4 regions of the Cutibacterium nasicola genome follow, and region 2 is predicted to be linked to each of the others. Evidence: riboswitches for the same ligand, from Rfam matches in the RefSeq annotation. Region 2 holds a riboswitch; each other region holds the start of a gene.

Region 1 (5,733 bases), 240 kb from region 2:
GCACGCCCACCTTGGGATGGATCTTGGCAAGCCGGATGGCGGTCTCGATGTCCTTGGAGTGTGAGGAGACGAACTGGGCGTCGTCCCAGGGCAAGGCCACGGCGGCGAAAGCAGCCTGCAAGGAGGTCGGGGCCGTCACGACCTCGACCTTGAGACCGGCCTGGCGGATACGTCGCACCACACCGAAGAAGAGCGGGTCACCGGAGGCGATGACAACGACGTTGGCGTCGTCGGGCAGGGACTGAACTCGCTCGACGGCAGGGCCGATGAGGCCGAGCTTCTGACGCTTCTCGTCGGGAACGTTGAGGGCGTCAAGGTGACGCTGACCTCCGACGACGAGGTCAGCATCGGCGACCTCCTGGCGCAAGGAGTCGGAAATGGTACCGAGATATCCGTGGACGCGAATCATGAATTGTCCTTCGTGTCGGAGTTCGTGGGGTTCTGGTCGTAGACGCCGCGAGTGCCGTGGGCCTTGAGGTCAGCGCGGGCCTGGGCGTCAGCTCCGCGGTATTCGTGACGGAAACCGGGGTGGTAGAGGTGGCTGCGAGTCTTGATCGGGCCCTCTGCCAGGGCCGGTCCGACGAGGACGACGGCGTGCTTCCACAGCTTGTGGTTGCGCATCGTCTCCGAGAGGTGGGCCAGGTCGCAGCGGAACATGATTTCCTCGGGCCAGCTGACCGCGTACCCGATGATGCAGGGAGTCTCGGGCAGGTAGCCTCCCTCCAGCAGGGCATCCTGAAGAGCCTTGTTACGGGCCGCGGAAAGGTAGATCGCCATTGTCGCACCGTGACGGGCGAAGGAGGCGACGGTTTCCCCGTCGGGCATGGGGGTCCGCCCGCCCTCCAGTCGGGTGAGGACGAGTGACTGGGATACCTCTGGGACGGTGATCTCGACGTCCATCCGGGCGGCAGCGGCCGAGAAGGCCGAGATGCCCGGGATGGTCTCGAAGTCGATACCGATGCGACGACACAGGTCGCGCTGCTCGGCGGTGGCGCCATAGATGGACGGGTCACCGGTGTGGACCCTCGCCACCACCAGCCCCTCGTCACGGGCGCGGGTGTAGAGGGGCTCGAGGTCCTCCAGCGGGATGGAGGCGGAGTCAATGAGCTCGGCTCCCGCCTTGTGACGGGCCACCATGTCGGGGTGAACGAGGCTGGAGGCCCAGATGATGATGTCAGCGGTCTCGATGACACGGGCTCCGCGCAGGCTCACCAGGTCCGGAGCGCCCGGTCCGGCACCGACGAAAACGACCCTGCCTGCTCCCTCGGGGATCTCCCGCCACGGTACCGGAGGCGGCTCGATGGCGTTGTGGTCCAGATCCTCCAAGACCCTCTCAGAGGCGTGCTGAGTGGGTCGTGCAGCTTGAGGTTCGTTCACAGTTTTCCTCCCGTGATGGTGCGCTCTGGAGTGGTGAGGACGGTCGAGAAGTACGGCAGAGCCTGAGTATCAGCGACCTCACCGAGGGTGACGATCTGCTCGGACTCCAGCGTGACGTCGGTGCCGATGACAGCCTGACGATCCCGCTGCCGCAGCTGCTCGACAACGTCTGGGAGTTTGCGTCCCCCCTTGTAAATCGCCACTGAGTCGACGAGGTCGAGGACCTGGCCAAGTTTTTCCATCCCGACGGTGGCCGGGACGAGGGCCAGGACCTCCTTGCCCTCCACCAGCGGGCGCCCGGACGCCGCCGACAGGGCCTGCATGGCGGTGATACCTGGGCTCAGCTCGACGCTGACGTCGGGGAGTCTCTCCTCGACATTGGCGCGCAGGTAGGTGAAGGTGGAGAAGACCGTCGGATCGCCGACGGTGGCCAGGGCGACAGTGCGAGCCCCTTCGTCGAAGGCCGTGATCGCCGCATCGGCGGATACCTGCCAGGAGGCCCTGCGCTTCTCGCCGACACCAGACCTCTCCCGCATGGAGAAGGGGATGCGCTTGATGCGCTCGACGATCTCCGGGGCGACGGCAGTGATGATGGTCTCGGCACGTCCGGGACCGTCGGTGGTGGCCTCGGTGTAGGGCACGAGGATGACATCAGCCTCGCGCAGGATGCGCACGGTTCTCAGGGTGACCAGCTCTGGGTCACCCGGCCCCACTCCGACCCCGATGAGGGTTCGTCCCGACTTGTGGTCAGGATGTACAGGGGCATAGCTCATGACGGCCTCCTCAGGTGTCCTCGCCCGATGACGTGCGCAACGAACCGTTCGAGTGTCTGGCTGCCATCACCGCGGCGATGGTCACAGTGGCGGGACCGCGCCGGACTCACACCGGCTTCCTCGAGATCGGTCGTTGTATCGATCCTCCCACATCGTGGCACCACACCACGACACGGCCGGGGTCAGCTCCCGCCTGCCAGGGAGAACAGACGGTCAAGACCGAGATGCTCCTCAACGGCGTCGGCCAGCACGTCGATCATCTGCTCGCGGCGCTGCCCATACCCGATGGCACCCTCCACCGGGCGCCACGCCGATCCGGCATGCTCGGCAGCCTCGGCCAGCCAGGCGCGCCGGAAATCGTCACATTCGAAGGCACCATGCCACATCGTCCCCCAGACACTTCCGACGCGGACTCCGTCGAGGAAGGGCTCCCCCGCCGACAGGTCGACATCCATTCGGCCGTGATGGATCTCGTAGCCGCCGACCTCGATCCCCCGCCAGGATCCGCTCGGGATGGCCAGGGTCTTGTCGGCACCGAAGGTCACCTCGACCGGCAGTAGCCCGAGTCCCTCGGTTCGCTCGGTCGGCGATTCCTGACCCTCGGGGTCGAGGATGAGGCGGGTGAGCATCTGGTAGCCGCCACAAATGCCCAGCACAGTGCGACCTTGACGGGCACGGCGGGCCACGACCTCAGCGATTCCGGTGGACCTCAGCCACTCCAGATCACGCACGGTGGACCGCGATCCGGGCAGGACGAGCACGTCGGCCAGTTCGCAGGTGTTGGGGTTGGTCGTCACCTGGACGTCGACCCCGGCCTCGGCGGCCATGGCGTCGACATCGGTGGCGTTGGAGATTCTCGGCAGCCGGACGACGGCAACCCGCAGATCGTCGGTGGAAACGGAGTTCCCGTCGTGACGCCAGCGTCCCACCTCCAACGCATCCTCACCGTCGAGCCACACCTCGGGGACCCAGGGCAGCACCCCAAAACTCGGCATTCCGGTGCGACGAGTGATCTCTTCCAGACCAGGAGCGAGAACGGACTCATCACCGCGGAATTTGTTGATGACGTACCCGGCCAGCAGGGAACGGTCCGCGTCGTCGAGCAGCGCCCAGGTGCCGAAGAGGCTGGCGAGCACCCCGCCGCGGTCAATGTCCCCGACGAGCACCACCGGCAGGCTCTTCTCCCTTGCCAGTCCCATGTTCGTGTAGTCACCGGCACGCAGGTTGATCTCGGCCGGGGAGCCCGCACCCTCGCAGATGACCATGTCGTGGGCGGCGGAGAGCTCGTCGTAGGCGGCCCATGCGGCTTCCGCGAGGTGACGTCGTCCGGTGGCGTACTGTCCCGCTTCCAGCACGCCTCCCGGCGTGCCACGCAGCACGATGAAGGAGCGACGATCGGTGCCAGGTTTGAGCAGCACCGGATTCATGGCTGATTCCGGAGTCACCCTGGCGGCGCTGGCCTGCAGGTACTGCGCCCGGCCGATCTCGGACCCGTCGGGGCAGACCATCGAATTGTTCGACATGTTCTGGGCCTTGTAAGGAACGACGTCGATCCCACGACGCCACGCGGCCCGGCAGAGGGCAGTGACGACCAGCGACTTCCCGGCGTCAGAAGACGTTCCGGCGACGAGGATTCCACTCATCTCACTTCTCCTTCGCGCTCGAGTCGTAACGACGAGGCAGGATGCCGCCGTAGAACCTGAGGTGGGCGATGGCCGCTACGCCGAGGCAGGCGGCAGCCGTCGCCATCCCGGTGACCCCGGTGACGAGGTCGGCAGCGTCCGCGACCTTCCGACCGTCCGGGCGTGCGCCGTCTCCCAGCAGGGGACGATCCTCGTGACGATTGCCGTAGTAGACATTGCGTCCGCCCAGTTGCACCCCGAGGGCGCCCGCCCAGGCCGACTCGCACCATCCCCCGTTCGGACTGGGGTGATGGCCATGATCACGCATCATGATCTGCACTGCCCGACGCCGGTCTCCCCCGACGGTGGGCGCCAGCAGGCAGGCGAACAGTCCGGTCAGCCGGGCGGCAGGGAGATCCAGCAGATCGTCAAGGTGGGCGGCAACCTTCCCGAAGTTCTCGTAACGCTCGTTGTGGTGTCCGATCATGGCATCGAGGGTGTTCGCCCCTCGATGTACCAGCATTCCCGGTACTCCGGCCACGGCTCCCCACCACAGGGATGCCACGGCGGCGTCGGCGGTGTTCTCGGCCATGGACTCCACGGTCGCCCGAGCCAGTTCCGGCTCGTCGAGCTGGTCGGCGTCACGGGAGCACAGGTGGGACAGCTGCTCGCGGGCCCCGGCCAGGTCGTCCTCGTCGAGCCGGACGTACATTCGCTGACCTTCGTCGGCCAGCGAGGTCGCCCCGATGACCGCCCAGGTCGTCGCAGCCGTCGTGATCACGCGCAGCATCGGGTGTTTCGCGGTGACCTTCTCGACCCCTGCCCCCAACAGGGCCAGAGGGACGAGACATGCAGCCACATGAGCACCGCCACGCGCGACGGAGTCGGCCCAGTCACGCTTCTCGAGGGCAGCGGCGGCATTGCCAAAGACCGCCACCGGGTGGTGTTCCTGCGGATCACCGAACAACCGATCGGCGACGACACCTACTCCCAGCCCCACTGCCCGGGCGGCCAACCCGAGCCCACGACGACGGTCACGATGACACAGCATGCCCACACCCTAGAGCAGCGGCCCGGACTGATGAGGAGAGGAGTCGCTGATGAAGGGTCCAGAGGGGATTGGTACCCGCCCCACGAAAGGACCGACCAGTGCGGCCCAATCCAGCAGGAGCCGACCGACACCTCATGCGGGGCTCTGGGTTGACGGCATGTGGTGACGGGCACCGGGACCGCACCACACGAGCAGCCACGAGTCGGAGGTTTGGTGTTGGTTCGACGCGGGGAGTGGGTGTCGGGCGCTTTCACGGTGCCTCCTTGAACTGCCTGCCACGGACCTGGACAATCGGTGGTTCCAAAAGCTGGGAGCACCTCCGCCTTCACAACCAGCCGCGTCTCCTGGCCTCGGCAACTGCCTGGGCCCGATTGACGCTGTTGGTCTTCGCGATCGCTGAGGACACGTGGTTACGGACCGTTCCGGTCGACAGGGAGAGCTTCCTCGCGATGACGGCGATCGGCTCCCCCGACTCCGCCTCCCGCAACACACCTCGCTCCCTCTCCGTCAACGGGTTGTACCCCTCCAGCAGGGACTCCGCGGCCAAGGATGGGTCGATGACGCGGCCTCCCTGATGAACCTTGCGCACTGCCTGGGCCAGTTCGGAGGCCGGGGTGTCCTTGACGACGAATCCCGCCGCCCCGGCATCCATCGCCCGGCGCAGGTACCCGGGGCGTCCGAAGGTGGTAACGATGAGAATCTTGACGTCAGCCCCAGCCAAGCGGTCCGCCACCTCGATGCCGTCCATTCCGGGCATCTCGATGTCGAGCAGCAGCACATCGGGACGGGTCTTCTCAACCGTCAGGACGACCTCGTCGCCACGACTGCACTGGCCGACCACCTCGATGTCGGGTTCCAGGGAGAGCAGAGCGACAAGGGCACCGCGTACCAAGGCCTGATCATCGGCGAG
Region 2 (5,733 bases):
CTCATCAAGTATTTCGGGATTAGCACTACCGAGGACGAAGTGAAGCGCTTGGAAGGAATAGCAGATCGCATGTCCAGGCTGGAGAACGCTGTCGACAACCTGCACGAACGTGAGCGAGCGATCGAGACTGACCTCACGCCTCCGAAGTTCATCCTCAAGCACTACCATGAAAAGTTCATGGATAAAGTAGGCGTTGATCTATCTTCAATTGACGTCCCCTATCCTAAATACAGGTTTGAGTATGTCAGCGCTGGCGGGAACAGCAGTCAGAAGACTGACATCAAAGTGACCACCGATGTCATGGATGAACTGATATCAACGGTATCGGATAAAGTGAAGTACAGGGCGAGTGCAGCTGGCCAGCGAGCCTTGATGACATCGGCGGTCCGTGAGCGTATTAAGTCTCGTGATAACTACACATGCAGGAGCTGCGGAGTCTCGCTCAGTCAAGAGCCTCACCTGCTCCTTGAAGTTGACCACATTTTTCCTGTGTCCAAGGGCGGTCTGTCGGTTGACGAGAACCTCCAAACGCTGTGCTGGAGATGCAACAGGTCGAAATCGAACAAGCTGCCAGTAATTGAGAGTCGCCAACTGGCTGGTGTCGATGATGGGGAGACATATCCGGCGTGAATCAATGGATTTGCCTGCATTAGCAGCTCAGTGCAGCCAGGCACACTCGAGTAGTCAGGGACCAAGCGGACATGACCACTTGGGCCCTGACTACGTTGTTCGTCTCCATCGGCGGAGATGTGTCCCACCCCATGGTCATGATCGAGGTATGGATCATCCATGGCCGAGATTGAGACCCCCTCGAGGGCTGGTGCGTGGCATGGGAGCCCCCGCTAGACGGTGTCGCTGATGGCGAGGTGGGCATGAAGGCATCGCGACGGCCAGCCGAATGTCTACCCCTCCTAAACGCACGTGTCTAGGAGGGGTAGACTGTCGGTTGTGGTCAAGCCGATGAAGTACCGCGAACTCGCCAAGCTCCTGTCCCGCGCCGGATTCACCTCGACGCCGGGCAAGGGTGACCACGTGAAGTGGACCAACGGCTCGCACACGGTGATCATTACACGCATCCGCGAAGTTTCCCCGGCGTCGTCCGGCAAGCCCTCGCGGCTATCGAGAGGAGCAAAGCATGACCAGCCAACTCACTGTTCACGCCATCCGCTGGAGTGGAGGATGGGAACTCCACCTCGACGACGACAATTGCACCCAAGTTCGCACCCTCGACCAGGCAGACCGGCAGGTACGCGACTACCTCGACACCCTCGACGAGGCCACCAGTCATGACGATTGGGACATCACCATTATTCCCGAGATCGGCGGATACGATCAGGCGATGGCTGCGCGGGCACAAACCCGCGCAGCCATCGAGGCCCAGGCAGCCGCCGCTGTCGCCTCACGCGAAGCTGTGCGGACGCTTCGCGCGCAGGGGTTGACGATGGCTGAGTGTGCGTCCATTCTCGGTGTCACCCGGGGCAGGGTCGCCCAGCTTGCCCGCTGATGGGGAATGTGCGGGATCGATGGAACGACGCCAACCCTAACGGCGGTAAAAGGGTGCGCAGTGCACGTTGGAGCCGTGGGAAGCGTTGGCAGGTGGTCTGGGTGGACGACCGGTTGGCGCCATTGGCGCTCGTGTGCCCACAAGGAGGCGGCGGCCCTGATCCGCGAGCATGAGGTCAGTCCGTCAAAGCTGCCGGTGTGACGCTGGATGAGTGGATGCATCGGTGGATGACGGGGCGGTTGGATTGGCGCGAGTCGGCGCGACAGGTTGTTGATGACGAGATCATTGAGGTCAATCCGCGCGTGGGGGTCCGCCTGCCAGCTGTGTGGCCGTCGAAGCTGGCGATTCTTTCAATCGACCAGGTGGATCACATCGCGACGGTGATGACACCACGTCAGCGGTCGATGGTCGTGGTGGTGGCTGCGACTGGCATGAGGCAGCGGGAGTTACGCGGACTGACATGGGATCGAGTCGCTGGCGATCGCATGAGGATTGATCGACAGCTGTTGTCCGGCGGCGCTGATGCCACCTGGGGGCCTCCGAAGACTCCCCGGGCGGTGCGCACGATTGCGCTGGGGCGGGTCGCGAGACAGGCCCTTGAGGGGCGGCGCGAGAGCTTTGGCGGGGGCCTGAGGGGCTGGTGTGGGCGACCAGGGTGGTCTGGCGTATGGCCGGGCGGATCTGGGGCGATCGTGACGTCGCGCCGTGGAGGGCCTCGAGCTGTGGCCGAGGTCGGGGTGGCATGACCCGAGGCATTTTCACGCCTCGCTGCTCATTCACGCGGGGATGTCTCCGCATCCGACCTGGCTTACAGGATGGCTCGTCCTCCAGTCATCGGGTCGATGAAGTTCGGAATTCGCACTCCCAGCCTGTCCAAGTCCATCTCGGACAGGATGCGTGGCCGAGTCACGAGGACCGTCAAGCGCACCCTCGTCCCCGGTACGGCCGCAGGGGAATGGGATGGCTGCGGGACCCGCGTCGAGCCGCCTACAACAAAGTTTTTACCGGAAGACGACGATTCGTTTCGGTGATCGGTTCAAGTGAGGTGAATCACCCCTGACGGAGGGTATACGAAGGGGGTGATAACATCCTCGGGTCAGGTTGCTGGTGCCCCCATCAGCGCTGGAATCCGGTGAGAAGCCGGAGCTGACGCGCAGCGGTATGACTGATCTGCCCCGGCCGACGCCACTGGTGCCGTGAGCACTGGGAAGGAGCCGGGAACGGAGACGAGGTCGAGCCCGAAGACCACCTGACGACGCCCTGTCGGTACTCGGCCGCGCACGCCGGACACAGAAAGTTGGTTTCCTCATGCCCGTCACCTCGTCATTCCTTCGCCGCGCCCTCGTGGCGTCGGTGTTTTCCACCCTCCTGCTCGCGGGATGTGCCGGTGCCCCCAAGGATTCCGCGTCCTCACCATCGGCTTCCGCCTCCGTATCGGCTTCTGGATCGGTCACCATCACCAACTGCGGTCAGCAGGTCACCCTTGACAAGCCTGCCACGCGGGCGGTGACCCTCAACCAGGGAGCCACCGAGGACGTGCTGGCCATCGGCGGTGAGTCCAAACTCGTCGGCACCGCGTACCTTGACAGTGACATCCCGACGAAGTGGAAGAAGGCCTATGACTCGGTCGAGGTGCTCTCCAAGGAATACCCGTCCAAGGAGACCTTCCTTGCTGCCAAGCCTGATCTGGCACTGTCGTCGTATTCCAGTGCCTTCACCGACAAGGCTGTCGGTACCCGCGATGAGCTGAAGAAGCAGGGAATTGCCACCTATATCAGTCCCTTCGGCTGCCCGAAGGGCACGCCGTCAGTCGAGGCGACCTGGGACAACGTCTGGAAGGAGATGCGCGAGGTCGGAACCCTGATCGGCGCCAAGAAGGCTGCTGACAAGGCTATTTCCGAGCAACGCGATGCCCTCGAGGAGGTCACCGGGAACAAGCACGGCACCGGTACGTCCATCGTGTGGTTCGACTCCGGGGACAAGACCCCGTTCATCGGTGCCGGTCATGGCGGTCCGCAGCTCCTCATGGATGCGGTGGGTGCCAAGAACCTGTTCGCCAGTCTGGACGGCGGTTGGTCAGACGGCTCCTGGGAGAAGATCGTCGCATCCAATCCTGACGTCATCGTCGTCGCCGATGCCAGCTGGTCCACGGCGACGTCGAAGATCGACTATATGAGGAAGGACCCCGTCCTCAGCCAGATGAAGGCCGTCAAGGAGAACAAATTCGTCACCGTGCCGTTCTCCCAGAGCACCCCTGGTGCCGAACTCGTGGACGGTGCCAAGACTCTCAATGACGGTCTGGCGAAGATCGCCGGCAAGTGAGTCGCTGGCGCAGCTGGCTGATCGTCGCCGGCTTCATCATCGCCCTGGTCGGTAGTGTCCTCGTGGTGCTGGGAATCGGGGCGGTGCACCTTCCTGTCCATGACGTCGCGAAGGTGATGGCCCGACGATTCCGCCTCATCGAGGGTGCCGACGTTACTATTCTCGACGATCAGATCGTCTGGCAGCTGCGGGCCCCGCGTGTCATCGGGTCAATGGCCGTGGGTGCCCTGCTGGCGATGTGTGGCGCGGTGTTGCAGACCCTGACGGGTAATGACCTGGCTGATCCTTATCTGCTCGGCATCTCCAGTGGAGCCTCGGTCGGTGCGGTCTTCGTCCTTATCGTCGGGATCTCCAGCGCTCTGGGGCAGTCCGTCCTCATGGCACTGGCCTCATTCGGTGGGGCGGTCGGAGCCCTGATCATGGTGCTGGCCATGGCCACTGGCAAGTCCGGGGAGTTACCCGCCAGCCGGACGATCCTGGCTGGGGTGGCCGTCGGACAGTTGTGCGGGGCGGCGGTGTCCATGATGATCATGGTGTTCGGCGAGTCGAACGCCGCTCGATCAGCCTTGTCCTGGACCCTCGGGTCGTTCACCGGTTTGAGATGGGGATCGACGATCACCCTGGCCGTCGCCACCGTTCCGGCCCTCATCGCCGGGATGGCGTTGTGCCACACCCTTGACGCTTTCGCCTTTGGCGACGTCAGCGCGATGTCCCTGGGAGTACCGGTCAACGCTGTGCGCTGGATGATCATGGCGGGCACCGCGTTGCTGACCGCTCTCAGCGTCGCCTTCGTCGGTCCCATCGGCTTCGTCGGTCTGACGGTTCCGCACATCGTGAGGTTCTGGACCGGGCCACGGCACGCGCGGCTGTTGCCGGCATCTGCCCTCGCCGGGGCTCTGCTCATGGTGTGGTCAGACACCGCAGCGAGGTGCTTGCGCCCTGACACCGAGATCCCGGTCGGGGTCGTCACGGCGGCTGTCGGAGCCCCGGTGTTGGTCGTTCTGCTACGTCGTCAGGCGTCTCGATCATGACATCGACGGCAACCGCTCTGCGGGCCGAGAACCTCGGGTGGGACGTCGATGGCACGACGATCCTGTCCGGGATCAACGTGGAGATTCGGCCGAATACCGTGACGATGGTCATTGGACTGAACGGATCTGGGAAGACGACCCTGCTGCACCTGCTGGCGGGGTTGCGGAAGCCCAGCGCGGGACGGGTGTGGCTGGGGGAGCGGGACCTGGCGAAGATCGGTGCCAAGCAGCGCTCCCGGACGATGGCCCTTCTCGAGCAGAATCCTTCGGCCCACGTGGAACTGACGGTGCGCGACGTCGTCCAGCTGGGTCGTATCCCGCACCTGGGAGGTTGGGGGATCGGCAGCGTGAATCGTCGGAGGGGGCGTGACTGGGAGGTCGTCGAGAACGCGATGGCGTCGACCGGGATTGCTGATCTTGCCGATCGAGCGTGGTCGTCCCTCTCAGGAGGAGAGAAGCAGCGGGTCCAGTTGGCCCGAGCCCTCACCCAGGAACCTGAGATCCTGCTCCTGGATGAACCCACGAACCATCTCGACCTGCGTCACCAGATTGACCTGCTGGAGAGAGTGCGCGGGCTTGGTCTGACAACGGTGACCGTCATCCACGATCTTGACCTGGCCGTTGCCTACGCAGATGACCTCATCGTGCTGGACTCGGGCCGGATGGTCGCGGCAGGGCCGACCTCCGAGGTATTGACCCCTGACCTCGTCCGCGACCATTTCGGGGTTGACGGCGAGGTCTGGTCAGATTCCAGACGTGGATTCACCTGGCGGAGGTTGCAGCCGTGACGACGCGCATCGCTGTCTCGCTGCGCTGGGAGGATGCCTGTGACGAGGCCAGCGCGGAAGTGGTGGCCCGTCACGTGGTTGCCGACCG
Region 3 (5,733 bases), 1.1 Mb from region 2:
GGCCGAGGGCATCACTGATGTAGTCCTCGGCGTGCAGGCCGGCCCACCCCTGGTCGAGGTTGGCGATGAAGGAGATGACACCATGGCGTGCCGGGGCGGGCAAGGAGATGCCAACCGGTCCGTCGCCAATGGTGGGGGCGAAGTTGTCGACGATCTCGCGCAGCACGGCGACGACATTCTTGGGGGACGACTTCTCAGGGGTGGGGATGCGAAGACGCGATTCGGCGAAATCCCCGACTTCGAGGTCAACCGGGGCTCCCTTGATCCCGGAGCCACCGACGTCAATACCCAGCACGTTACTCATGGGGGCAAGCGTAACGGGTGGTGGCGGAGCTCGGGGGGGGGGAGACAGTGAAGCGCGTCAGTGCGGTTGCCACGTTGAGGCGGCAGCGGACAACCCGAACGTGCAGTCCCTCTTGGGAGGTGACGTTCCCAGCCACCAGCGCTGTGCCGAGGTGACTCTGCATGGCATTGAGGTGCGCAGACAAGGCCTGCAGGCCCCCTCACCTTGCGTATTCGCAGCGACGGCCGGTATCCGCGAAAAATGCCATCCGGTGAAGACCAGACCGACCACCGCAGCGATGGCACCGGCCCACCAGGTGACGAAGATCCCCAGCACGGCGGCGAGGACGACCGTCAGAATGCCTCAGGTCAGACAGACCATGAGCCTCGTGACGGTCACGCATTTCGCAGAGACCGGATGCCATTAGCCTCCGGGAGGGCTGAAGAGGTCGTCCACGTCATGTGGCTCTGACAAGGGGCGATGTCAGGTCCAAGGCATCCTTTGGGGGTGACATCACCCACGTGCGTGGCATTGGTCGTGGTCTTCCGGCCAGGAGGTATCGTTGATGAGGTCGAGGGCCACGACTGGTTCGGCATCGAGTGCCTCGGACCGGGGCCTTTCGATGGTCGCGGTGCTGGTGTCGCGGCGTACTGCGGTGGCGAACCCGCGACGAGGACCGTTGCGGTGCCCGGTGGCTTTGTTGGCCGCCGTCGTCGACTGCCCGGCGGTGTGACGGGGGAGCATGTGGAGGTCGTAGGTCGTCTTGACACCCATCCGCCACGCAGCGGTGTAGAGGTCCTCCATGTCACCGATCGATCGGGAGGCCAGGTAGATGTTGCGGCTGATGGCCTGGTCCACCCACTTCTGCGCCCTGGCGGCCACGTTGAGGCAAGCCATTGGATCCAGGGTGAAGGAGGTGCGGTACAAACGTCGCAAGGATGCCGGGATGGCCTGGATCCCGCTGGGATCTCCCTGACGACGCAGCAATTCCTCGCGCACCTTCTCCCACAGCCCGAGGTCCTTGAGGTCGGCCACCAGGTTGCGATTGACCTCGAGGAACTTCCCGGCTGAGGTGGCTCGGGAGAGCACCTGGGACAACTGCGGATCCAGGCCCGGCGTCGTGCCAGCGACCAGACCGATCGACGCCGTCGGGGCGATGGCCAGCAAGGTGGCATTGCGCATTCCTCGGCTCACCTTGGCGCGCAGCCCGTCCCAGTCCATCCTCGTCGTCCGGTCGACGTCAACGGGAATGCCACGGTCGCGCTCCAGGAGGGCGAGGGTGTCGACGGGGACCATCCCCTTCGACCAACCAGATCCTTCGAACATCGGGTAGGCCCCGCGCTCGGCGGCCAGATCGGCGGAGGCGTCGATGGCGTGCCAGCTGATGAATTCGATGACTTGGTCGACGATGTCGTAGGCATTAGGGGAGTCGTAGGGAATCCGCACCTGCTCGAGCATGTCCGTCAGCCCCATGATGCCCAGGCCGATGGCCCGGTTCTCCACGTTTGATCGCTCGGCCTGCGGCGCCGCCGAAGCGGTGATGTCGACGAGGTCGTCGAGCTGACGTATCACCAGTCGGGTGGTGGCGGCCAGGTGCTCCCAGTCGATGCGACGCTTCTTGCGCGGCCCGACGAGGTGCCCGGCAAGGTTGACCGACGCCAGGTTGCACACCGAGGTGTGGTCGCGATCTTGGGGTAGGCAGATCTCGGTGCACAGATTCGAGGCGTGGATCGTCCCGGTGTTGTTGTTCAACGCGCGGGTGTTGACGCTGTCCTTCCACGTCAGCCACGGGTGCGACGTCGTCTGCAGGCTCACCAGGATGGCCCGGAACTGTTCTCGAGCCGTGGTGCGATGGAACCTCTTGATCTTCCCGGCGTCGGCCTGTGTGACATAGTACGCATATCTCTTCGAGAACTCAGACCCGGTGAGCTCGGTGAGATCGGGGGTCTCGGCGGGGTCGAAGAGGTACCAGTCCTCGTCCTTGGCGACCCGCTTCATGAACTCGTCGGAGATCCACACCGCGGTTCCGGCGGTACGAGTGCGTCGGTACGGGTCACCGGAGTTCTGCCGCAGGTCGAGGAACTGCGGGAAGTCCATGTGCCAGTTCTCCATGTAGAAGCACAGCGCGCCGAGCTGTTTGCCTCCCCGGGAGACTGCCCGCAGCGTCGAGTCGATGGTGTGCATGAAGGGGATCGGACCGGTTGACGCAGTGGTGTCGGAGCGGATCGGTGACCCTTGGCAGCGCAGGTCCGACATCGACAGCCCAATACCTCCGGTGCCCCTGGTGATCCGCATGACGTCGCGGATCGTCCGGGCGATGTGCTCGAGGTCGTCCTCGGTGCGCATCACGAAACAGGTGGACAGCTGGGCGGACGGCGTCCCGGCGTTGGCGAGGGTGGAGTCGGCGGCAAGGTGACGTAGGTTGCTCATGGAGTCGTAGAGGGCGAGGGCGGAGGATGTGGGGTCGTCCTCGGTGAGGCTGAGACCCATCGCCACACGCATCCAGAAGTACTGGGGCACTTCCAAGGCGCGTTGGTCGGGGGTGCGCAAGAGGTAACGGTTGACCACGGTGCGCACACCAGTGAATCCGATGAGGTCGTCACGGCTGGGATCGAGGGCTGATGCGAGGACGTCAAGATCGAAGATTCGCCCCAGGCGCTCGTCAAGGCGCCCTGCTGCGACGAGTCTTCCGATCGTGCGCGGGAAACAAGCACGGTGCAGGTTGCGCACGCGTGTCGGGTCGACGTCACCCAGATCGTCGTGGGTGTTGCCAAAGACCTCCTTGTACAGCTTCTTGACGGCGATCCGGCTGGCGATGGTGTCAAAGGCAGGGTCGTCCTTGGCATTGCCCAGAGCCACCTGGATGACGGCCTCGTCAAGGGCATCGGTGGTGATGCCGTCGAAGAGTGTGATCTCCACCTCGGCCTGCAGCAGAGTCGCCCGGGCGACGGCATCATCGAGCCCGCGGGCTGAGTCGATGATGGACGCGGCGACTTCGTTGCCGTCGTAGGGAGCCAGCGATCCGTCACGTTTGCGGACGCGAATGGTTGAGATGGGGTCGGCGCTCATTGCAATTCCTCCGTGCGATGCCGTGGGCACGCGACCGGGCGGAATGCGGCAGGGACACTGGTCCCCATGAACGCTGCGATACTTCCCGCGAGATCGCGAACCGGGCCCCGCGGTTGCGGGACCACACCTGGCAGGTCTTCGGGCTCACGAGCACTTGTTGCCTACTGGCCGTCGCTTCCCATGCCGGAGCACAGTGCGTGATGACGGCGGTCGTTCTCGTACACCGCTGCGGGGCAGCTCCGGATTCACACCGGATTCCCTCTTAGCCCGTGCGAACACGGGAACCACGTGCACTTGTCACTATATGAACGCTGATCAAGGCGAGTCAACGCGAGGCCTGGAGAGCCTTGGGTGTGTGTGGCTGTCCTAGACTTGCGACGTGACGATTCCCGATGACTGGCGGATTGGTGACGCCGAGCGCGCCCGGGCATCGGACATCCTCGACGAGGCATGGACGTTGGGAAAGCTGACTCGCGACGAGCATGCGGAGAGGGTGGAGGCTGCTCTGCAGGCCCGTACCTATGGCGATCTGGGCGGGTTGCTCTCTGACCTTGGCGCGACGGTCGGGAGTGTGGCCGTCCCCGCTCATCCTGGCCACGGCGAGGCGGTGCGGATCGTCCCCGGTCCGGAGGCTGACCACATGACCTGCATCATGAGCGACACGGTCTGGGCCTCGGGACGGACGATGGCCAAACTCACCACCGTCACCGGGTTCATGGGGGATCCGTGCTTCGACCTGACCTCCATGCCGTGGGCAAGTCGTCACATCACCATTGACCTGACGATCGTCATGTGTGACGCGACTTTCCTGGTGCCCGACGGGGTGCGCATCGAGGACTCGATGTCGCGAGTGCTCGGAGACCTCACGGTTCGCGGACTCTCCCAGCCGGGGCTGGATGGCCCTGTCCTCACCTTGCGCGGGACGAGCATCCTCAGCGATGTTGACATCCACGGCCCTGGATCCAAGAAGTACGCAAGGCTCAGGAAGAAGTGGAATCGCTGACGGTCGACCGGCGACGGGATCGTCAGTCGCGTCAGCGCCACGCCCCACGGAACCTGGCCGGATGCCATGGGGCGTCCTCGTTGGGAACACCCAGCTCATGGGCGGCACGCAACGGCCAGTTGGTGTCGCGTAGAGCCGCCCGTCCCACCATGATGGCGTCGGCGCTGCCCTTCTCCAGCAGCTCCTCGGCCAGCTGTGGGGTCCAGATCATGCCGACGGTGGCTGTGGGAATATCCGCCTCGGCGCGCACCCGAGCCGCCAGGTCAGCCTGGTAGGCCGGGGCGACGGGGATGGGGGCCGACGAATTGCCTCCTGAGGAGGCGTCGAGCAGATCGACCCCGGCTTTCGCGAAGCGCCGCGACAGTTCGACGGAGTCCTTCACCTGCCAGCCGTCGTCCCGCCAGTCAGTGACCGACAGGCGCGCCAGCAAGGGCATGTCTTCAGGAATGGCCCCACGCACAGCCTTCGCGACCTCCAACGGCAGGCGAACACGTCCGTCGAAGTCACCGCCCCAACCGTCGGCGCGGGTGTTGGACAGCGGTGAGTAGAACTGGTGCAGCAGGTAACCGTGGGCGCTGTGAATCTCGACGGCGTCGAACCCAGCTTCCACGGCACGTGTCGCAGCGGTGCGGAAGTCGTCGATGACCTTCGCGATGCCGTCCTCGTCAAGGGCAGTGACGGGCAGACCGACGTACTGCTTGCCGTCAGCAGGCGCGTCAGTCGGGCCGACCGGAATCCAGCCGCCGCGCTCGGGAGGCACCACACCACCATGGAATCCCGGCCACCACTTCTCGGTGGAGGCCTTGCGACCGGCGTGGCCGAGCTGCACGGCGATCTTGCCGCCCAGCTCGTGAACGGCGTCGGTGACCGTGCGCCAGGCCGCTACCTGATCGTCATTCCACAACCCGGTGTCACAAGGGCTGATGCGACCTTCGGGATTCACTGCGGTGGCCTCGGCGACGATGAGACCGAAACCACCCACAGCGAACGAGCCGTAGTGGACGAGATGCCAGGTGCCTGGGATGCCATCCATGGAATCCACGGCGTACTGGCACATCGGCGGCAACCAGGCACGGTTGCGAATCGTCAGTCCACGAAGGGTGAGAGGCTGGAAGAGCTTCGGTGATGTCATGACTCCATGACACCACGCCGGTCAACCACGGTCCGGCTCAGAAGCTGAAATTGGGCGTCCACTCACGGACGGAGGTCACCTGGACAGCCGTCTTGGGATAGGGGTCAGCCTCAAGCAGACGGTCGAGGGCACCACGGTCAGGCACGGTGTAGATGAGGACCGCGCCGCTGCCGTCGGCCAGCGGGCCTGCGTTGACGAGTTGGCCACGCTCGCGCATCACGTCAAGATTCTCGAGGTGGGCCGGGC
Region 4 (5,733 bases), 670 kb from region 2:
CGCGGTGTCACCGGTGAAAACGTAACCGGCCAGTCCGACGGGGACGGAGTTGGCGATGGCCAGAGCCTCTTCCTCGGTGCTGAAGGTGGTGATCGGGGCGACCGGTCCGAAGATCTCGGTCTGCATGATCTCGGCATCGGCGGGCACACCGGAAAGCACCGTCGGTGGGTAGAACCAACCCTTGCCCTCCGGAACCTCACCACCGCAGCGGACGGTCGCACCGGCCTCGACCGCGCAACGAACCAGGCCGTCGACCTTCTCGCGGTCCTGCTCTGTGATCATGGGTCCGACCTCGGACTTCTCGTCCAGACCGTCCCCGACGGTGAGGTCGGACATCATCTCGACCATCCGGTTGGTGAATTCCTCGGCCACCGACTCGTGGATGATGAACCGGTTGGCGGCGATGCAGGCCTGGCCCATGTTGCGCATCTTGGCGCCTTTGGCCCCGGCAATGGCCTGGTCGAGGTCGGCGTCCTCGAAGACGATGAAGGGGGCGTTGCCGCCCAGCTCCATCGACGTGCGCAGTACGTGCTTGGCAGCCTTCTCCAACAGGTTGGTGCCGACTCCGGTGGACCCGGTGAAGGAGAGCTTGCGAAGTCGTGGATCCTCCAGGATGGCGTCGGTGACGGCGTGGTCACGACCGGTGATGACGTTGACGACCCCGGCGGGCAGACCGGCGTTGACGAGGGTCTTGGCGAAGAGCAGTGTGGTCAGCGGGGTGGCCGAGGCCGGGCGGATGACCACGGTGCAGCCGGCGGCGAGGGCTGGGGCAATCTTGCGGGTGGCCATGGCCAGCGGGAAGTTCCACGGGGTGATGAACAGGCAGGGACCGACGGGACGCTTGGTGACGAGCTGGCGAACCTTGCCTTCCGGGAGCAGGCCGTAGTCACCGCGAATGCGCACTGCCTCCTCTGAGAACCAACGCAGGAACTCCCCGCCGTAGGTGACCTCTCCGTAGGACTCGGCCAGCGGCTTGCCCATCTCGAGGGTGATGAGTTTGGCGAAGTCGTCCTTGCGCTCGGTGACGAGCTCGAAAGCCTTGCGCAGGATCTCGCCACGCTCACGCGGGGCGGTGTCGGCCCAGGACCCCTGGGCACGGACAGCAGCGTCGAGGGCGTCGGTGCCCTGGTCGAGGGTGGCATCGGCGATGGCGACGAGTGGCTTCTCGGTGGAGGGGTCGAGGACGTCGAAGGTGCGCGACGCCTCGGCGTCCACCCATTCTCCGTCGATGAGCAGCTGGGTGGGGAGATCAGGGGGAAGCGAGCGGTCGTTGGTCGGCATGAACCCACCCTACGACGGGGTTTCGACGCTTTGAGGGAGTTCGGTGTTCACGGGGAGGGGAACACGGCCGGCACCACCGACAATCACAGGACGGTTACTTGAACAGCGCCACTCGGGTGTCGACCGAGATGAGTGCACACTTTGTAGACGTCGTCCAGGATTCCCGGAGACAGCACGGCCGATGGCGCACCCGCTGCCACACATGTGCCCTTCGACATCAGTACAAGGGTGTCGCAGAATCGTGCGGCCAGATTGATGTCGTGAAGTGCCACCACCACCGTCGACCTGAGGCGCCGCGACAGCTCCATCACCTTGAGTTGATGATGAATGTCAAGGTGGTTCGTCGGTTCATCCATGATCAGCAGGCCGGTCTGCTGCGCCAGCGCCCTCGCGATTGTCACCCGCTGCCGTTCTCCTCCAGAAATCCGTGAGAATGTCGACGTCGCGAGATCTCCAACCTCCATAAGCTCCATGGCTGCGCCGCACAGGGCAAGGTCGCCCTCGCTCAGCGACCGCCACGACTTCTTGTGAGGTGTCCTCCCCATCCGGACGATTTCCCCGCACGTCAGCGGGAACTCCGCGGGAGTCTCTTGGAGAACCACCGAAATGTGCCGGGAGGACCACTTCGTGTCTCGCGCCCAGACATCGACACCATCGACGGTCACCGTCCCCTTCGTAGGGCGTCTCGAGTGGAAGATTGAGCGCAGCATCGTCGACTTGCCGCTCCCATTGGGGCCGAGGATCCCCACCACCTGACCGGGATGGGCGACGAAGTCGACATCCTGGACGATGTGGCGCCCCTCGATGTCGACACCCAGGCCCGCGACCACCAGTTCTGCACCACTGACGATCATGACGTCTCCCCCAAGGTGCGTCGCAACAGGAACAGGAAGAATGGAGCCCCGACAAGCGCGGTCACAATACCTACCGGCAATTCCTGCGGCTCAATGGCCATCCGCGCCCCAACATCCGCCAGCACGGTGAAAATCGCACCCAGAAGCAGTCCTACGGGAAGGGTTCGGCGGTGATCTGCGCCAACCAGCATCCTCGTAATGTGCGGCATCACCAGGCCGACGAATCCTATGACGCCACACACCGCAACTGTCACACCGACAATTGCAGCTGCCACAACGAACATCCAGGTTCGGAACCGATCAACGTCCAGGCCGAGAGAACCCGCTGTCCCTTCCCCACCAAGAAGGAGGTTGAGATTTGACGCCTCAGCCAGGCATAAGAGCATTCCCACAGCGAGGACGAGGGTGGGGACGGGAAGGTTCTCCCACTTGGCGGCCCCGAAGCCTCCGAGACTCCAAAAGAGGACTTGCGACGCCAGTTGCGGATCCGGGGAGGTCAGAACCATGAAGTTGTTGACTGCCGACAACAGGGCCGAAACCGCCATGCCGGTGAGAACCAACGTGCCTGCAGAAAGGGTTTGCCTCCGTCTGGCGATCACCAAGACGAGTAGAAGCGTCAGGAACGCGCCTGCGAACGCGGCCAACCCGAGAGAGACCGCACCACCGAGGAGCAGACCAAACCGCATGACGGTAATGGCTCCGGTTGCAGCTCCCGACGACACGCCGAGCACCGTGGGGCTCGCCAGTGGGTTGCGAAGCAGCGCCTGCACGACTGTGCCGACAGTGGTCAGCGCCATCCCTGCGACTGCCGCCAGGAGCACACGAGGAAGCCGGACATCAGCAACGATCCTGTCGATCGACGCAGTCCAATCAACGGTGACGACACCTGCCGGCAGAGCCCGGTGCGCAACGACCTTCCATACTTGGACGAAGGGAACATGAACCGAGCCAATTGACAGCGCGAGTCCCAGGACAAGAATCAACGTGACGGCCAGTACGGACAAGACTATGACCAGGTGTCCACGATGCGAATCGCCACGCCACCTGTCTTCCCCGACAGATGCCGACTCGGATGGAAGGGCATTGAGGACAGCAACGAGTTCGTCCTGCCGTTTCACAGCCGTGGATGACTCATCAATGCCACCACGTGCACCCATCATCAGCCGTGGAACTGCTTGGCAAGCTGCTCGATACCTTCAGCCGAACGCGGGCCGGGCTGTGCCAACGAGAGACTGATCACCGGGAAGGCATTGTTCTTGACGGCCTTGGTGTCCTTCAGTGCCGGAATTGACTTCAACGTCTTGATCTTCTGATCGACACTCGGGGTCTTGTAGTCGTAAATCAGAATCATGTCTGGATCAGCTTTTGCAACCTGCTCCCACGACATCTTTCCCCACCGCAGCGGTTCATTCGCGAAGATGTTCTCGCCTCCCGCCGCATCGATCATCACCGATGCATAGGCCCACCCACCAACTGTCGTCGGGGCGTCCTCACCTGAGTTGTAGAGGAACACCTTGGGGCGCTCCTTCCCCTTCACGGACTTCTTGACGGCATTGACCTTGTCGTTGAACTTTCGAATCGATGCCTCAGCTCGGTCATTCACATCGAAGATCTGGCCGATGGTCCTGATCTCCTTGGTCTCATCATCCAAGGCCTTGACCTCATTGGTGCATCCCACAGGGCTGAGATGCGTCTTGATCCCCATCTTCTGTAGGTCTTCCCGGGTGTGACCGTTGCTCCTTGAGAAACCGTCCGGGTACCCGGAATACACGAAATCAGGATTTACGGACAAAAGCTTCTCCATGGAAGGCTGCCCAGCGGCCAAAACCGACACCGAGTCGTAGGCCTCCTTGTATTGGGCACCGATGGGGCGAGTGCGTTGGTATGCCGTCCCGACCATGCTCTTCTCCAGCCCTAGCTCGAGCATCGTCTCAGTCGCCGTCGACGTCAATGTCACTGCGCGCGTCGGGGCGGAATCGAACGTCTGCTTCACCCCACAGCTCTCCACCGTCAGCGGGTATGACGTGTGCCCGGCCTTCGAACCGGTTGCGTGGGACGACGCCGTCGAGGCGTTCTGCTCCGTGACGGCGCTCCCACAACCAGCCATGAATGAGACAGGAATCACTAATGCAGCGACAAGAGCGACCCTCCGCGTGTACCTTCGCGCCATCGCAATGGTCCTTCCGTTCCCACGCCAACGGTCACAGATGGGCCCCACGTAAGGGTTTCCAACCAAAAGCCATGACGCGAGCTTGTGTCGAGTGGATTTTCATCGGCAGGTCTTCGGACTGGGGTTCAACCCGTTTCAGCACCTTCCCAGGCCTCACTGGCCCAGTGGCATACGCCGAGACGGTCACCGTCACCGCTGCGCGTCAGCCCCGGAGTCACACCGGAGTTCCCTCACACCCATTTGGGTTACCGACACACATACCCTATCAATGAAGACCTTGAACTGATCGACACTCCCCTCACACAGGCATGTCGGGCAGGGCCCCCACAAGGCCCTTCGCATCTACATGCACCAGACCAATTGTGCGTCTACACCTCCATCCGCGAGGGAATCCAATCGCATAGGAATCCATGATCCTGATCGCCTCGGAAAAATTACCTCCTCGAGTCTGGACCTCATGGTACAATTCATCTTCAGAAACAACTCGATATTCCTCGAGAATTCTAATTTCTGCTGGAATCCCCAATTGTGCGAGGCCACCTGCAAGGAGTAGATGGCGAGCCTGTGAAACACGGACATCTTCCCCCTGTGCTGCTGCAAGGGCATGATCCCAGGCCGTCGGTGATCCAGTGGTGTCAATAATGATGACGTGCCGTCGAGCCTGCCGAACCAATGCTCGCAAGGACGCCGCCAGATCGAGGACCCAGTACAAGGACCATGCAGCAAGAACGGTGTCGAAAACCCTTCCTGTGTCCATGGGCCATTGCCCCTGGATCGTCTCGATCTTGACTTCCTCGGCTTCAGCATTCTCCGAAAGCACACGGAGCATGTCCTCTGAACGGTCTACGACAGTCACACGGCAGCCGCGTTGTGCCAGCGGAATCGCGAACCGTCCAGTTCCGCCGCCAACGTCAAGGATCGATGACTCAGGTTCGACGATGCTGGTCACGGTGCCGATCTGAGCCAGGGAACTGCACGTCAAACCTGCGTGCTGGTCGTAGACCGCTGCGTGCCCATGCCAAAACGCCTTTTCCTGTTCCAAAGATCTGCGCGCGGGGTCCGATCTCCTATCGTTCTCCCACAGTCCGAAGTAATCACTGATCCTCATCGGCGCCTCCCATGTTCATCGGGACCAATCCTGTGGCATCGCCATCCTCCTACCACGGGAGGACGCTCCGATTCGACCGCCAGCACGATGTGCGACGAGGGGCCCGGACGGCACAGTGGATGACATGTTGACGACAACCCGCCCCAACCCTCACGCCGTCGCCGAATCTGTCCGCGGCGCTGACCTGCGCGCCCTCGGACTGACGAAGACCTACGGGACGACTCGTGCCCTCGACCACGTCGACATCGCCGTCCCGGCCGGCCAGTCGGTCGCCGTCATGGGCCCGTCCGGATCGGGCAAGACCACCCTGCTGCACTGCT

Evidence for each region. Region 2 has a riboswitch for cobalamin ahead of ACUCCZ_RS07455 (ABC transporter substrate-binding protein). Riboswitches for the same ligand answer to the same signal wherever they lie in the genome.
Region 1: it holds a riboswitch for cobalamin, as region 2 does, so the genes downstream of both, cobI (precorrin-2 C(20)-methyltransferase) here and ACUCCZ_RS07455 (ABC transporter substrate-binding protein) in region 2, are expected to answer to the same signal.
Region 3: it holds a riboswitch for cobalamin, as region 2 does, so the genes downstream of both, ACUCCZ_RS00325 (ribonucleoside-diphosphate reductase subunit alpha) here and ACUCCZ_RS07455 (ABC transporter substrate-binding protein) in region 2, are expected to answer to the same signal.
Region 4: it holds a riboswitch for cobalamin, as region 2 does, so the genes downstream of both, ACUCCZ_RS10630 (ABC transporter substrate-binding protein) here and ACUCCZ_RS07455 (ABC transporter substrate-binding protein) in region 2, are expected to answer to the same signal.

The regions. Positions count from the first base shown of each region.
Region 1 is NZ_CP199745.2:1,837,395-1,843,127, forward strand. Features, by position in the region: gene cobJ (precorrin-3B C(17)-methyltransferase) at 1-409, opposite strand, end outside; gene cobM (precorrin-4 C(11)-methyltransferase) at 406-1,377, opposite strand; gene cobI (precorrin-2 C(20)-methyltransferase) at 1,374-2,102, opposite strand; cobalamin riboswitch at 2,089-2,316, opposite strand; gene ACUCCZ_RS08685 (cobyric acid synthase) at 2,333-3,793, opposite strand; gene ACUCCZ_RS08690 (CobD/CbiB family cobalamin biosynthesis protein) at 3,795-4,709, opposite strand; gene ACUCCZ_RS08695 (response regulator transcription factor) at 5,149-5,733, opposite strand, start outside.
Region 2 is NZ_CP199745.2:1,595,637-1,601,369, reverse strand. Features, by position in the region: gene ACUCCZ_RS07470 (HNH endonuclease) at 1-630, shown strand, start outside; gene ACUCCZ_RS07465 (antitoxin HicB) at 1,136-1,504, shown strand; gene ACUCCZ_RS07460 (hypothetical protein) at 1,720-2,250, shown strand; cobalamin riboswitch at 2,586-2,771, shown strand; gene ACUCCZ_RS07455 (ABC transporter substrate-binding protein) at 2,813-3,826, shown strand; gene ACUCCZ_RS07450 (FecCD family ABC transporter permease) at 3,823-4,857, shown strand; gene ACUCCZ_RS07445 (ABC transporter ATP-binding protein) at 4,854-5,645, shown strand; gene ACUCCZ_RS07440 ((2Fe-2S) ferredoxin domain-containing protein) at 5,642-5,733, shown strand, end outside.
Region 3 is NZ_CP199745.2:72,520-78,252, forward strand. Features, by position in the region: partial or broken gene ppgK (polyphosphate--glucose phosphotransferase) at 1-390, opposite strand, end outside; gene ACUCCZ_RS00325 (ribonucleoside-diphosphate reductase subunit alpha) at 797-3,352, opposite strand; cobalamin riboswitch at 3,465-3,656, opposite strand; gene ACUCCZ_RS00330 (DUF1707 SHOCT-like domain-containing protein) at 3,732-4,355, shown strand; gene ACUCCZ_RS00335 (NADH:flavin oxidoreductase/NADH oxidase) at 4,387-5,487, opposite strand; gene ACUCCZ_RS00340 (YciI family protein) at 5,525-5,733, opposite strand, start outside.
Region 4 is NZ_CP199745.2:2,266,809-2,272,541, forward strand. Features, by position in the region: gene ACUCCZ_RS10615 (NAD-dependent succinate-semialdehyde dehydrogenase) at 1-1,281, opposite strand, end outside; gene ACUCCZ_RS10620 (ABC transporter ATP-binding protein) at 1,365-2,135, opposite strand; gene ACUCCZ_RS10625 (FecCD family ABC transporter permease) at 2,132-3,295, opposite strand; gene ACUCCZ_RS10630 (ABC transporter substrate-binding protein) at 3,295-4,242, opposite strand; cobalamin riboswitch at 4,393-4,573, opposite strand; gene ACUCCZ_RS10635 (class I SAM-dependent methyltransferase) at 4,604-5,413, opposite strand; gene ACUCCZ_RS10640 (ABC transporter ATP-binding protein) at 5,538-5,733, shown strand, end outside.